DNA from 2 places in the Mixta mediterraneensis genome. Region 2 is predicted to be linked to the other one. Evidence: riboswitches for the same ligand, from Rfam matches in the RefSeq annotation. Region 2 holds a riboswitch; the other holds the start of a gene.
The links. A riboswitch is a leader RNA that binds a small molecule or an ion and turns the genes downstream of it on or off. The one in region 2 is predicted to bind fluoride.

Region 1 (7,896 bases), on a different contig from region 2:
GGAATGACGGCGCAGTATAGCGGTAATCGTGTTGTCTACAACCTTGACCTTACAAAGGTTCCTCATGAACTTGTTCAGCAGCTTGAGGAAATCATGGAAAAAAGTCATACAAAACATTAATTACTTTTCCGGGACCACGGTCCCGGATTGCCCTTTTCAACGCCTGAGTTTGCCTTTTCCATCTGACATTCTCTCTGACGTCCCCTGGCAAAAATTTAAAGAGCTGCTATTTGACATAGCTGGGACCATGGTCCCAGAACAGGGCCTGCTGATGATAGATTGGGACCATGGTCCCACCTTGCCTGAAATAAAAGCCATGGAGGTGATCATGTCAGAGAGAAGGTCTCCTTTCTGGTCGGATCACACATCACCTTCTGATTAACATTGCCTGGGCCCATGGTCCCAGCACAGGGCCTGTTATTAAAAGAGGATTCAGACGGCCAGGCTTCACTGACAGATGCAGGAGAGATATCTTCCAGTTTGTCGACCAGTCAAGGGAAAGTAGCTCCCATTTAATTTTCCATTCGTTGTTCACTCTTTGACGCACAAACTACATATGTCCCAGCCCGGACTAATTGATGCCGTCCAGTATCTTCATCAGCTGCGCGCAGTCAGAGCACACGCGCTACGGGTATATCACTCCATCGGGTTGTCCATGCTTGTGAGAGTAACTCCCGCTTCATCTGCCACTCATTGCTGACACTCTGACGGGCAAACCACATATGCCCCAGCCCGGACTGGTTAATACCGTCCAGCACCTTCATCAGCTGGGCGCTGTTCGCCTGCGGCTTATCCTCATCGAACAGGTTCAGCTGACTGACGCCGTCTGGCGTGAAGTCATCGAGCATAATGCCGGCCTTCATATAACGGCGCCCTTCAAGCCAGATGCGATCGAGCGACCGCATGGCCACTTCAATCGCGTCTCGCGTGTCCTGCGTGGGTATCGTGAGATTTTCGCTGGCGCTGTTGCCATAAAAAACTTCACCCTGCGCGTGCGACGAGCTCCGGATAAAACGCTGATGCGCCGACAGAACTGGCGCTCTTTTCTCAGTTTCTCCGCCGCCCGTGTGGCGTACTGACACAGCACTTCCTGCATGGCCACTTTTGTCGTAATGCGCTCGCCAAAGGAGCGGCTACAGACGATTTGCTGTTTCGCTGGCGCAAACTCCTCGAGGGAAATGCACGATTCGCCGTTGAGCTCGCGAACGGTGCGCTCGAGCACCACGCTGAAGTTTTTACGGATGAGGACAGGGTGCGCGCGCGCCAGCTACAGGGCATTTTCAATGCCCATCAGGTTGAGCCTCTTGCCGATGCGCCGGCCAACGCCCCATATATCCTCAACGGGCTGGTTTTCCAGCAGCGTGGAGGTGCGCTTCGGATTGCCCGGCGTCAGCGCCAGCACCCCGCGGAACTGCGGCCACTCCTTGCTGGCCCACTGCGCCGATTTTGCCAGGGTTTTTGTTGGCTCCATGCCCACGCCGACGGTCAGGCCGGTCGTAATCAGAACGTGCGCGCGCAGGCGCCGGCCGAAGTGCTCAAAGTCCTCGCAGCCACCGATGCCGGTCAGGTCCAGGAACATCTCGTCAATGGAATACTGCTCGACGCGGGCCGTGATCTCCTCCAGGGCGGTCATCACGCGCTGCGACATACTGTGGTTTATGTGGAATACAATTCAAATAAGGAATAAAGATATTTTTCCTCAAATAATTATTCTCTGAACTGCAGTCATTCCGCTATTAAAACAGGTTCTGCGCTAAGCGTGGAGGTGCTTACCGCTGCTGGCGATACCATACAGGCTCCACTGTTACTTTGCCGGTCAGGCGGAGAGTCCCCGGCAGGCGCTTCAGGAGGCCAGGGTTTCTGGGGCAGAGAACTCCATCAGATTAATGCTGACAAGCTTTCTCTTCGGCTCTATACTCAGCCAACAGGGTGATGGCGTTCCACCTTAACCAACCGCTCCGTTCCGGAGCTGATGACGCCTGATGTGACTCTTGATTTGCAGGAGGCGCGTCAGGCCGTCCCAACTTTCTTCACGACCTGCGTGCCTCCCTTTACGGGGAGAGACATGTGATACACGTTTTTGGCCACATCAATCCTGACAGTGACGCCATCTGCACGGCCGTCGTCACCGCGCACTGGCTGACCGGGCGCGGCATGGACGCCCGCGCATGGCGTCTCGGCGAAGCTAACCGCGAAACCCACTTTATCTTTGACACCGCCGGACTCACGCCGCCGCCGCCGCTTTCCTTTCCGTTGCAGGACGAACAGGTCTGGCTGGTCGATTTCACCGAGCCGGCGCAGGGACCTGACGATCTGCTTCGGAGCAATATCGTGGGCATCACTGATCACCACCGGCTGGGCGGGCTGGTAACGCAACTGCCACCGGAGGTCCACATACGCCCGCTTGGCAGCAGCGCCACGCTGCTCTGGCTACTGATGGACGCTGAAGCGCGCCGCATGCTGCCCCCGACGCTTGCCATTCTTCTGCTGGGTGCACTCCTGAGCGACACCGTGAATCTACGCTCCCCCACCACGACCGAGGACGATATTCGCTCGGTTACCGAACTGGTCGTACTGTCGGGCGTGAACCGCAAAACCTTTGCCCGTGACCTCCTTACTGCAAAAACTGACGTCAGCGGCCTCAGCGCACAGCAGCTGCTGGACAGGGACCTCAAGGCTTTTGTGATTGCCGGTACTGACGTGCGCATTGCCCAGATTGAGGTCAGCTCACCGTCACAGGTTGCCCCCGTGATCGACGACCTGCTCGCTGCCCTTGCGTATCTGGCAGAGCAGTCGGGGGCCGCCCTGGCGATGCTGATGCTGACCGACATCCGTGCAGGTTTCTCAACACTTTATTTCGCCGGGCGGGAAAGCGTTAACGCAGCCTCCTGTTCCGTGCCAGGCATGCTCAGCCGCAAAAAACAGCTTCTGCCGTGGCTTGAGTCCCACCTTAACCAGAACGGGAATTCATTATGACCTGCTATACCCACGCACTGATACTTGTGAACGATAAAGACGACGGCACCCTCCTGCTGAAACGGGCGGTCGCGCTGGCGCAGCCGCTCGGCATGAAAATCACCCTGGCCCACATCAGCGACGACTACCGGGAGATGAACTACGTGTCCGACAGCCTGATGGACGACGTCGTGTCGGAGGAGGTGGTGAAGGCCAAGGCGTTTCTGAGCGAGCTGGCGGCCTCCGTGCCTGAGACGGTTGATACGCGGGAGCTGGTGACTATGCGCCGCTTTGAGGACGTGGAGAAGTGTATCGCGGAGCTGGGCGTCGACATCGTGCTTGCCGGGCACCGCAACCGCTTTATGGGAATGCTGACCTCCCGCTCGGCGGAATACATCAACCATCTCACAGTAGATGTGCTTATCACTCACCTGACTGACTGAACCGGGAGAAACGCTATGCGCTTTAAACTGGATAACGTGACCGCCCGTGAAATTCTTGACTCGCGCGGCAACCCTACTGTTGAAGTCGAAGCCCGGACCTCAGACGGGATGATGGCGCGCGCCTCGGTGCCTTCCGGGGCCAGTACCGGGTCGCGTGAGGCCGCTGAACGCCGCGACGGCGACTCCCGCCGCTTTGGTGGCAAAGGCGTACTGGATGCCGTCAGGGCGGTTAATACGGAAATCTGCGAGGCCGTGCGCGGCAGGGACGTGCGCGAGCAGCGGCACCTGGACAACATCATGCTGGCGCTGGACGGTACGGAGAATAAGAGTCGCCTGGGTGCGAATGCCATTCTGGGCGTCTCGCTGGCGGTTGCCCGGCTGGCGGCAAAGGCCTCGCACGAGCCGCTCTGGCGCTACCTGGGGGGCCTGCAGGCAAACCTGCTGCCCGTACCGTGCATGAACATTATCAACGGCGGCGTGCACGCCCGCGGTCAGGGCGCGGACTTTCAGGAATTCATGATAGCGCCACACGGGGCACCTACGCTGCGCGAGGCCGTGCGTCAGGGCAGTGAGGTTTACCAGGCGCTGCGACAGATCCTGCTGGACAAAAACCTGTCGGCTGCGGTCGGCGACGAAGGCGGCTTTGCGCCCGCCGTGTCGTCGAACCGCGACCCTCTGGCGTTTATCGTACAGGCTATTGAGAAGGCAGGATACCGGCCCGGAGAAGACATCAGCATCTGCATGGACCCTGCATCGAGTGAATTTTTCGCTGACGGTAAGTATCATCTGCGCACCGAGGGCAGCGCGCTGAGCGCGGCGGAAATGACGGCGTACTACGGCGAGCTGATGGACCAGTTTCCCGTCATCCTGCTGGAAGACGGCCTGGCCGAGGACGACTGGGCGGGCTGGAAGCATCTGCACCAGCAGCTCGCGGGCCGGGCCGAGCTGGTTGGCGACGACCTGTTTGTCACCAACGTGAAGTACATCCAGCGCGGCATTGACGAAAACCTCGCCAGCGCCGCGTTGATTAAGCTCAATCAGATAGGTTCGCTCAGCGAAACGCTGGAAGCCGTGGCGCTGTGCCAGAGGCACGGCTGGGGTGCGTTTATGTCACACCGCAGCGGTGAAACGACGGACACGTTCCTTGCCGACCTGACCGTGGCCCTGCGCGCAGGACACCTGAAAACCGGTGCGCCGTGCCGCGGCGAACGCGTGGAAAAATACAACCAGCTGATGCGCATCGAGCAGGCGCTGGGTGATGATGCACGCTACGCGGGTCTTCACGCGTTTGTGCGCCGCATGTAACACATCCGCCGGACGGCCTGCGCCCGGCATCTGTCGGTGTTCAACGTCAGACGGGCATCGACCTTCGCGTTTGAGTAACACAAGCGCACGGCCATAGGTAGGCGCTTTATCCGTGTTGATAAATCGCGGGATCTGCCACTTCTTCACGTTATTGAGGATTTTACCCAGAAAACGGTATGCGGCTTTGCTGTTGCGACGCGCGGAGAGATAAAAATCGACGGTGCGGCCCCTGCTGTCGACGGCCCGGCAAAGATAAGCCCAGCGGCCATTGACCTTAACATACGTTTCGTTAATGTGCTACGGACAAAGATCGGAAGGGTTACGCCAGTACCAGCGCAGTCGTTTTTCCATTTGAGGTGCATAACGCTGAACCCAACGATAAATAGTGGTGCGATCGACATTCACGCCGCGTTCGGCCAGCATCTCCTGCAGCTCACGGTAGCTGATGCCGTATTTGCAGTACCAACGCACAGCCCACAGAATGATGTCACGCTGAAAATGCCGGCCTTTGAATGGGTTCATGCGCTGCTCCGTCAGCAAAAGGTGGCCATAATTTTATCACCTCCACATTTTTGCAACAGTACCAAAAAAACTTCAGCGCGCTGAAATAAGCGTTTTTTTAAAAAAAACAGCCAAATATTAGGTTATAAACGGCCTACTTAGTCACTCTCATCAATCAAACGGCGTTCATCCTGCATCGATAAATAGCATCTGTACGTTTATCAGGCCAGAACGCCAGGGCGTGTGTGAAAGCGATGATAGCGGCAGCGTTGGATATACAAGGAATTTGGTTATGAAAGTTTCGAACGTGAGTTTTAGCTCACTCGGTCCTGTTCAGGATAATACAGGTGTTAAGAAGGCAGCTCCGCTGGCTCAACTGGTGGCTAACGTTTCAAATACAGCAGAGAAACCACTCATCACCTCTTTTGAAGTATTAAAAAGGATTATTGGCGAAGAAAAAGCGTTTGCCGTTAACAGCGTCATCTCGTACGAAGTATTTGCCAATGGCATAGCTCATGAAAAGGTTAACAAGCAGAGTGATACTTTTGTTTATCCGCCAAGAGGCAGTAATAAAGCAAAAATATATGCCACTATGAAGGTTGGCTCAAGATATGATGCGATGCATATAACTCACGGCGCGAATGATCTCGATGTATTGCATACGCCTGATAATGTATTTGGCAAAAACAGCAATGACTTGTTAAAAGACAACAATGTTAAAGGGCCAAAGGCATTCATCAACGGCGGATTTTCAGCTTTTTTGACACATATGCTGATAGTCCGTCCGGCAACGGGACCAGGTCAGGATCCCAACAGAGATTCCAGCGCCATTCCCACCGGAGATAAATACCAGGGACATAAGATTGGCCATGCGGATGGCTGCGACAATAAACTGCCGATACCTGGAGAGTGGAGAGATGACTATGGGCACATTGTCAAAGATAAAAGAGCATTATTATCATGCGGACCGTATCTTAACGATGAGGATATGAATTTCGCCGATCAGCGTTTTAATTATTACTATGCAAACGGCCAGAAAAACCTTGCAGCCTATTTTCAGGGCAATCTCACTCATTGCGGCAATCCAAATCCCAGAGCGGCGATCTCAATTAATGAAGAAAAAGACGTTACCTTGCATACACTGACAACTAACCGCTATAAACGTGATTTAGGCGTTACAATGTCTGAATGGAAAGATATTGTGGCACAGGGCGCGCCAAACTCTACATCGTTAAACTTGGATGGTGCAGGTTCCATCTCAATGGGTTACATAAGTGCGTCAGGAAAAATCAACCAGATTGCAAAAGGCGATGAAAAATTGCGCCCGGTAGCTAATGTTTTAACCATCGGATCACCCCCTATAAATAATGCTAACCAACCTACTGCAAGCATCGAAAGAAATATAAATTCATAGCATTGCTGACTTTAAATTCAGATAAAAACTCACTCATAAAACCATTGAGTGAGTTAATGGTTTTAATCTGGCCCCCTGTTTAAATATTAATGCAACACCATTATGATAAGATTATCCATTTTTTAACTGTTGTTTTTTCTCAAATACCATTATCGCAAGACATCTCAAGGAAGCTAATTATACACTCACAACTTACATTTAAATAAAATATAAAGCCCATGGCTATATAGCCGCCACGATAAGCTTAGTATAAATAAATATGTATATAATGGAAAATCAGTTATGAAGTTAACACATCCATTAGTAAATGGTCAGCAAAATAATTTCGCTTGTCTTCCGCCAGATAGAGGAACTGGAGGGGAACGAAGTAACACCATGAAAAAAATCATTTCTGTACAAAACTCTCCGGATACAATGCTTAAGAGTAGTGATTTAAAGAACAGAAGTGCGGATGTAATAAAAGCATTTTTTAAGAAAGCAGTAGCAGCTCAGAGCTATAATAAAATGTTTTCTAACGGTGATAGTTTCAAATATTTAGGAATCGCTCTGACAGATTCATCAGCACGGAAATCTTCATTACACTCACTACAGCATCTTAATAATGTATCTAAAAACTATTTAACAAAAATAAAAGAAAGAACCCAAGATTTAACCTCGCAGGAAAAGGTTTTGCTAAGTAAAGTGGTAGATGCAAAAATCCATTTCAGACATCAAAGTAATTCAAATTTGGTAGATGCCGCTGGAATACTTAACATCATGTCGTTGAATAAGTTGCAATCTAATGAGATTAGCACTGCAAAAAATACGTACTCAGAAGATATAAGATGTTTAAGCAATCAGGATTTTGTTTTTTTTGGCGTTGAATTTTCTGATGATAAGGCTCAACTCCCTCTCAATACCCGCCATTCAACTGTAGATTTTGGAGCCAATGCTTATATAGTTGATGAGCAGTTTCCTCATGGGTATCTGACATTGACTGATCATTTTGATAACACTATTCCACCTGCATTTATGCACGAACATAAGGAATTCATAGCTCAATTCTCTGAGGTAAGAAATGAAATTTATCGTAAAGTTCATGGGGATAAAGGTACAAAAGATATTCCTATCTTTAATTCTAAAGACATGAAACTTGGACTGGGATTACACCTCATAAATTTCCTCAGAAACAGCAATGATACAGAGTTTAAAATATTTTCTCTGAATAAAAACCTGGACGGTAAAAATTTAGACAAAATTCTAAATTTTGTATTTCAACCAGAGTTCCATGCCCCGAGA
Region 2 (7,896 bases):
TTGTAGCGTCCAGGGATAAACATCAGGATGGCTGTACAAACGCTGATAAGTCGCAGCATCGCCTGGTTCACGTCCACGAATAATAATTTCCATATTTTCTCCTGTTAGACGATAGGTTTTATTGCACTAAGCTGTAACTCTTCATGGGACGGAAAGAGTGAATCTATGTTGTATCGTCGTTTTGAACGTTTTATCAATATTTTTCAGGATGCTCCCACCGATACGCCGCCATCCTCAGTCTGGCCTTTCTATCTTTATTACCTGCGTCAGGTGTGGCCCAGTTTCGCCGCGCTACTGGTCGTGGGGCTAGGATCAGCGCTGATTGAAGTAGCGCTTTTCAGCTATTTAAGCCGCATTATTGACCTGGTTAACCATTCAACACCCGCCAGCCTGTTCAGTGATAACGGGCGAATTTTATTGTGGATGGGTTTTGTCGCGCTGATCCTGCGGCCAGTTTTTATTGCTCTGCATGACATGCTGGTACATCAGAGTATTAATCCCAGTATGACCAGCATGATCCGCTGGCAACACCACAATTATGTGTTGCGTCAGAGCCTGAATTTCTTTCAGAGCGATTTCGCGGGGCGCATTGCACAGCGCATTATGCAAACGGGCAACGCGCTGCGTGATTCTGCGGTGCAGCTGGTAGACGCTATCTGGCACGTGCTGATTTATGCCGTGACCTCGCTGTTCTTGTTCGCCGAGGCGGACTGGCGTTTGATGATCCCCCTGGTGATCTGGATTATTGCGTATAGCGCCTCGCTGCGTTTCTTTGTGCCACGCGTGAAAGCGCGTTCGGTGGTGTCGTCGGAAGCGCGCTCAAAATTGATGGGAACCATTGTGGATGGATACACCAATATCGCCACCATCAAACTGTTCGCCCACAGCGATTTAGAACGTCAATACGCCCGTGAAGCCATCCAGGAGCAAACCGATAAAACACAGCATGCCAGCCGCATGGTGACCAGTATGGATTTAACGCTGTCAGCGCTGAACGGCCTGCTGATTGTCTCCACCTCCGGGCTGGCGCTGTGGTTATGGAGTGAATCGCTGATTAGCGTCGGCGCCATCGCGCTGGCGACCGGCCTGGTGATCCGCCTGGTGAATATGTCTGGCTGGATTATGTGGGTAGTGAACGGCATTTTCGAAAATATCGGCATGGTGCAGGATGGCCTGAATACCATTGCCCAGCCGCTCAGCGTGCAGGATGTACCAAAGGCTAAAGCGCTGGAAGTCACACGCGGCAATATCCGTTTTGAAGATGTGCGCTTCGATTACGGCGGTGGCCGTCAGGTCATTAACCGCCTCAACCTCGACATTAAACCCGGTGAGAAAATTGGACTGATTGGCCCGTCTGGCGCAGGCAAATCCACTATGGTGAATTTACTGCTGCGGCTGTACGACCTAAACGGTGGCCGCATTATGATTGATAATCAAAACATTGCAGACGTCTCGCAGGAGAGCCTGCGCGGCCAGATTGGCATGATCACTCAGGATACCTCGCTGTTACACCGCTCAATCCGTGAAAACTTGCGGTATGGACGCCCCGATGCCAGCGAGCAGGAACTGGCGACGGCAATTCATCGTGCCCGTGCCGATGAATTTATTCCGTTACTGTCCGATTCGCTGGGACGCACCGGATTAGATGCGCACGTTGGTGAGCGCGGCGTGAAGTTGTCGGGCGGTCAACGTCAACGTGTGGCGATTGCGCGCGTATTACTGAAAGACGCGCCAATTCTGATTATGGATGAAGCGACCTCCGCGCTTGATTCGGAAGTCGAAGCAGCCATTCAGGAAAGCCTGGAATCGTTGATGCAGGGTAAAACGGTGATCGCCATTGCGCACCGTTTATCAACCATCGCGAAAATGGATCGCTTAGTCGTGCTGGAGAAAGGTGAGATTGTCGAGATGGGCAGCCACCGCGAACTGCTGGCACAAAACGGCCTGTACGCCCGCTTATGGCAACATCAAACCGGTGGTTTCGTCGGCGCCGATTAATCACCACGTCGATAGGGTAAGGCGTCGCGCGCTTCCTCAGCCCAGGCGCGCACGCCCTCTCTTTCCTGCTGAAGAAATTCATTCACGGCTTCGCGCAGGCCCGGATGCATTAAGTAATGCCACGAATGGGTGATCAGCGGCTCGAAGCCGCGCACCAGTTTATGCTCCCCTTGCGCCCCCGCATCAAAGCGCTGCAATCCTTCGGCGATAGCAAAATCCATTCCCTGATAGAAGCAGGTTTCAAAGTGCAGCCGATCGAACTCTGCCAGACATCCCCAATAACGCCCATAGAGTGCTTTACCATCCTTGAGGTAAAACGCCATCGCGGCCGGTTGCTGCTGTAGGCGTGCAATCACAACGCGGATATTTTGTGGCATCCGCTCAGCCAGCAGGCTAAAGAAATCACGCGTCAGATAAGGCCGTTGACCGCGTACCGCGTAGGTATTGGCGTAGCAGGTATAAACAAAATCCCACTGCTCCTCACGCAGCTGATCGCCACGATAGCCGTCAAATTCGAAGCCGCTCTGCATTACCTGTTCACGCTCTTTGCGCAACTGTTTGCGCTTACGTGACATTAGCGTGTCGAGAAAATCCTGGAAGTCGCGATAGCCGCGATTGTGCCAGTGATATTGAAGCCCCAACCGTGCCAGCCAGTTTTCACTTTGCAATAACCGGTTAGCCTGTGCATCAGTGAAATTAATATGCGCGCTGCTCAGGCCGCTTTTGCGCAGCGTTTCCGGTAAGGCAACCAGCAGCTGAGCGACTGCACTGGCGTCACCGAGCAAGCGCGCGCCAGTCACCGGGCTAAAAGGGATCGCGCCGAGCCATTTGGGATAATAGCGAATGCCTGCGCGCTGGCTGGCATCGGCCCACGCGTGATCAAAGACGTATTCGCCCATTGAATGGCGTTTGCGGTAGCCGGGGATTGCGGCACGTAATATGCCGTTTTCGCGCCACAACAGGTGATCGGGCTGCCAGCCGGATTCAGCGCGCACACTGCCGCTCTCCTCAAGGCTGGCAAGAAAAGCATGGCGTAAAAAAGGTTGATCGTCAGGTAAGATCGCATCCCACTCGGCGGCAGCGATTTCCGCTAATGAAGTCAGGTGAATCAGCGACATCAACAACTCCAGATAGGTTCGGGCGAGCGATCAGTCAAGCAGGTTTTTGGAGATAGGGGAAGCGCGATGGCACCTAATGTGAAGGTTGCGAGCCGCTTATTTACCCGTCTATGGCTGCCAGCCATCGTGATGGATCGCCTTGTCGGCGATCGGAAATTTGTTACCATGCGTGGAACTGTTAGTATCGATCACATCAGCCCGGTCATTATTCAATCAACACATTGCATCTCAACTGTATGGTCCGCCAGACCCAGCCCTGAGTCATTACGGTTTTCAAGGAATAAACATGGCAAAAGCACTGGTGATTTTTCTGCATGGCGTAGGCAGCAACGGCGACGATCTTGCACCGATTGGTCGGCATTGGTCATCATTTTTACCGGATGTGGCGTTTGCTTCGCCAGATGCGCCTTACGCCTTTGAGCAAGGGTTCGGGTATCAATGGTTTAGCCTGACAGGCGTAACTGCAAAGAACCGCCCAGCCCGCGTGCGTGCAGCGCGGGATGCATTTGACGCCACAATCAGCGCGATCATGGCGCAAAACGGCATGGCCGATCGCTGGGAAAACGTCATGCTGGTAGGTTTTTCACAAGGATCGATTATGGCGCTGGATGCGTTGGCAAGCGGACGCCATCCGCTGGCGGGCGTGGTCGCTTTTTCAGGCCGACTGGCGTTTGATGGTCCGCTTACGCCGCAAGCTTATACGCCGGTTTTGCTGATTCATGGACGCGCCGACGAGGTTATTCCGTGGCGCGAAAGCGAGTCAGCGACAGAGCGGCTTAAAAGCGCTGGCATCGCCACCGAAACGCGGTTTGAACCTAATACCGGACATACGATTTCTGCCCAGGGCGCGATGGATGCTGTAGCGTTTATCGCGCAGTGTTTACAGGATTAAGGCCAGTAACGATTCAACGCTTGCCACGCTTGTTGTGCCGCTTCGGCCGGCGGCAAGCGTTTAAGCGCATCGTTAAAGACTTCAATCCCAACCGGACCTTGATAACCAACGCTTTTCAGTTTATCGACAAACTGTTCAATTTCGATAATGCCGTCACCCGGCAGCAAGCGCTGATGACGCGCCATATCGATTAACGCTTGTTTATCCTGCGACGGTCTTTCTGCCATATCGCACAGTTGCACTTCATAAATACGATCGGCGGGAATGCCGTCCAGCTGCGATGCATCGCCGCCAGGGGCACAAATGTGGAACAGATCGACCACCAGACCGATATTGGGCTGATCGAGGCGCTGCAAGCGTTCCCATGCCAGCGGCAACGTATTATCAACGCTACACCATGCCATTGGCTCGTACATAATGCGCATTTTATAGCGCGCGGCTTCCGATGCCATCCAACGCAAATCATCATCAATGCGTTCGGGAATGCAATCTTCACGCGTACTGGCGGGCGCCTGAATAGTGTCACAGCCCAGCGCCTGCGCCATCTGGATAAACTGGCGCAACTCTTCACGCTTCTGGATACGTAAGCCAGCGGACGTGCCGGTAGAATCGCGTAATACCTGCAAATTGGTAAAACCTATCCCTTGCTGATCCGCAAATTGCGCTAACGCTGCAGCGCCCTGCTCGCTGGCTTGCACATCCTCACGCCAGATTTCGACCTGATCGAAACCCGCCGCCTGTGCCGCCTGCAATTTTTGCTCGGGCCCACCGTGTAACAACACCAGGTTAAGGAATTTAGGGTTATGGCTCATTAACGGGCTCCTTAATCGTCTGGATTAATCGGTGTCTGAATATTCAGGTTCAGTTGTTCACGCCTGGCAGCAGCGCTTTCTTTACAGAACCTGAAACAGTATCTACCTCTTAAGTGTTATTTCAAGGACGATTTCACTCCCTTTACGCGTCAGGCATCACCCCAGCGCATTGATGGCAGCAAAGCCGATAAAGGTCATCAGCAACGAACCCGTAACGTGAATGAACACGCTCGACATCGCCCAGAAATACTTACCTGATTGTAGCAGCAAGATAATTTCAGCAGAGAAGGTGGAAAAAGTGGTCAGGCCGCCACACAAACCGGTGACGATCAGCAGTTTCCAGGTCTGGTCGATATGCGGATTTTTTACGAACCAGGCCAACGCAGCGCCGATAATAAAGCCGCCGATTAAATTCACGATCAACGTGCCAGGCGGCAGATTAGGAAACAGCGCGTTAAAACGCAGCGAAATAAGCCAGCGCAACGAACAGCCAACCGCCCCGCCTAACATTACGGCTAACAGTGATTTCAACATCAATAATGCTCCTGATTAAGAATGACGCGCAGGCTAGCGGTGAGAGGCAAAAAACGCACCTGACACAGCCGCTCCTGCGCGAGGATTACGGTTTATGTCAGGCGTCATCAGCCGCAGATTAAATCCACAGCGGTTGGGAAAGGTGGAACGCCATCACCTTAAGGGGACGATAATACGTGCCAGAGTAAAAACTGACAACTCAGGGAATTAAGGACACCGCAACGCGAAACGCGGAATTTTTATCGCTCAGCCGTGCACTTTCAAGTAGGTTGGAATGCCCAACCTAAGCGGGTTTCCCCTTAACCAGGAGAACATCATGCGCACCTTGATTTTTGATACTGATATTGGTGTTGACGATGCCTTTGCGCTGGCATATGCCGCAAAAACGCAGCGTCTGCTTGGCATTACCACGGTTTTTGGCAATGTCAGCGTGCATCAGGCAACGAAAAATGCCCGGCTGTTTTGCGAGAAAATGGGAATCGTTGCGCCGGTTTATCGCGGCTGTTCCCGGCCGCTGGCTCTGGCACCTGGCGCTCCCGCTAAGCTACATGGCGAGGATGGGCTTGGCGATGCGTTCGAGAATACCTACAGTGACCAGGCGCCAGGCGCGGTGCAGTTCATTATTGATAGCGTGCGTGCGCAGCCGCATGAAATCACCCTGGTGGCGATTGGCCCGCTGACCAATATCGCCAGCGCCATTAATCAGGCGCCCGACATCATTTCGCAGGTAAAAGAACTGGTGATTATGGGCGGCGCGTTTGGCACCGACGGACATGCGGGCAATGTGACGCCGTTTAGTGAATTCAATATCTGGAAAGATCCGCACGCTGCCGATCAGGTGCTGTCCTCAGCATTGCCGGTTATTTTATTGCCGCTGGATGTTACTCACAAAGTGCTTATTCGCGGCGAAGAAATGCATCAACTTAATCAGCCGGTATTGAGCGCTATTTGCCGTCCTTACCTTGCTTACAGCCTGGCGAAAGAAGGCTTTGACGGCATGGCGCTACACGACACGCTGACCATTTCCTGGCTGTGTTTGCCCCAGGCTTTTACTCTGACAGAAAGCCCGCTACGGGTTATTACCGAAGGCATCGCCAGCGGGCAAACGGTGCGTAAACTCAGCGCGTTAGCGTCACGCGAGGATGCTTTTCGCGATCTGCCCACACAGCGTATCGCTTTACAGGTTGATGCCCAGGCGGTACGTACGCACTTTTTTAACGCACTGAAAATTAAAGATTAAAATGGATAACCCCTTTGATTAACTCGCGATTATTAATCACCTGCGGCTCAAAAGTCTCAGCCAGCGTCGAGAAAGCAAAATGTTTATTCAGCATCATCCCGGCGTGTAATTTACCGCTGGCCATCAACGCCCGGACGTGATCAAAGTCCTCACGTGTCGCATTGCGGCTGCCCATCAGCGTGGTTTCTTTTTTATGGAATTCACTGTCAGGGATGACCAAATCACCTTTATGCAGGCCGACATAAACAATGGTGCCACCGTGGCGCATTAAATTTACCGCGTTGTTCATCGCTGCCGGGCTGCCGGTAGCATCGATCACTTTTAGCGCCAGTCGGCCATTAAACTGTTCACGCAGCGCGTCGTAAAAACCGTCGTCTGCCGGATGTAACGCCACCAGGCCCAGCTTGTCTTTCACATGCTGACGACGAAACTCGCTGGTATCTGCAACCACGACTTTTGCCCCGCTCGTAGCGGCAATCGCGGCCACGCCAAGGCCAATCGGCCCTGCTCCCACCACTAACACATGCTCATCGGCAATAATGCCGGCGCGACGTACCGCGTGGGCGCTGATGGCAAAAGGTTCAATCAGCGCGGCGGCTTCCGGCGCCACATCATCCACAGCCAGCAGGTTGCTGACCGGCACATTCAGGTATTCACAAAAGCCGCCATCCTGATGCACGCCGATGACCGAAATCTTTTCACAGCAGTTGGTTTTACCGCTCTGGCAGGCATCGCAGCGCTGGCAGGCAAGATAAGGGATCAGCGCCACGCGCTGGCCTGGCGTAAAACCGCAGGTGCCGCTGCCCAGCGCGACCACTTCGGCACATAATTCATGGCCCAGTACGCGTGGATAACTAAAGAAAGGCTGATTGCCTGCCCAGGCGTGAATATCGGTTCCGCAAATGCCGGCGGTGAGAATTTTAATCAGCGCTTCGCCTGCGGCGGGCGTGGGCGTTTCACGTGTCGCCCACACCATTTTACGCGGCTCTGCAATAACCAGCGTTTTCATTATCGTCATGATGATCCTCCCATTGTCTTGCAGGCATTTATGACGAATCACGCGCCGCCCGTGGATTTCCGCTGTGGAATCTGTGAAGCACAACGATTTTTTTGGGCTTTGAATGGTTTTTAATGCATAAAAAACCGGAGGCGATATGAGTCGAAGCCAGAATTTGCGGCACAACGTGATTAACCAAATGCTGGAAAGCATTGCTCAGCGCCATATCCGATCGCCTCTGCCGCCGCAGGCTGCGCTGGCCGAAATGTTCAATATCAGCCGCACTACGGTACGCCACACGCTGC

Region 1: linked by a shared signal. The riboswitch ahead of QRY16_RS20060 (DHHA2 domain-containing protein) and the one ahead of crcB (fluoride efflux transporter CrcB) in region 2 are both predicted to bind fluoride.

Annotation. Positions count from the first base shown of each region.
Region 1 is NZ_JASUAZ010000060.1:8,116-16,011, forward strand. Features, by position in the region: gene QRY16_RS20050 (ParB/RepB/Spo0J family plasmid partition protein) at 1-120, shown strand, start outside; gene QRY16_RS22360 (DUF4113 domain-containing protein) at 612-863, opposite strand; partial or broken gene QRY16_RS22365 (DinB/UmuC family translesion DNA polymerase) at 864-1,096, opposite strand; gene QRY16_RS22370 (Y-family DNA polymerase) at 1,268-1,648, opposite strand; fluoride riboswitch at 1,920-1,989, shown strand; gene QRY16_RS20060 (DHHA2 domain-containing protein) at 2,068-2,976, shown strand; gene QRY16_RS20065 (universal stress protein) at 2,973-3,398, shown strand; gene eno (phosphopyruvate hydratase) at 3,414-4,703, shown strand; partial or broken gene QRY16_RS20075 (IS6 family transposase) at 4,680-5,225, opposite strand; gene QRY16_RS20080 (phosphodiester glycosidase family protein) at 5,497-6,618, shown strand; gene QRY16_RS20085 (T3SS effector OspC family protein) at 6,901-7,896, shown strand, end outside.
Region 2 is NZ_JASUAZ010000014.1:31,663-39,558, reverse strand. Features, by position in the region: gene QRY16_RS10820 (GNAT family N-acetyltransferase) at 1-93, opposite strand, end outside; gene QRY16_RS10815 (ABC transporter ATP-binding protein) at 166-1,998, shown strand; gene QRY16_RS10810 (GNAT family N-acetyltransferase) at 1,995-3,116, opposite strand; gene QRY16_RS10805 (alpha/beta hydrolase) at 3,403-4,008, shown strand; gene QRY16_RS10800 (sugar phosphate isomerase/epimerase family protein) at 4,005-4,820, opposite strand; gene crcB (fluoride efflux transporter CrcB) at 4,977-5,354, opposite strand; fluoride riboswitch at 5,446-5,521, opposite strand; gene QRY16_RS10790 (nucleoside hydrolase) at 5,671-6,594, shown strand; gene QRY16_RS10785 (zinc-binding alcohol dehydrogenase family protein) at 6,584-7,612, opposite strand; gene QRY16_RS10780 (GntR family transcriptional regulator) at 7,749-7,896, shown strand, end outside.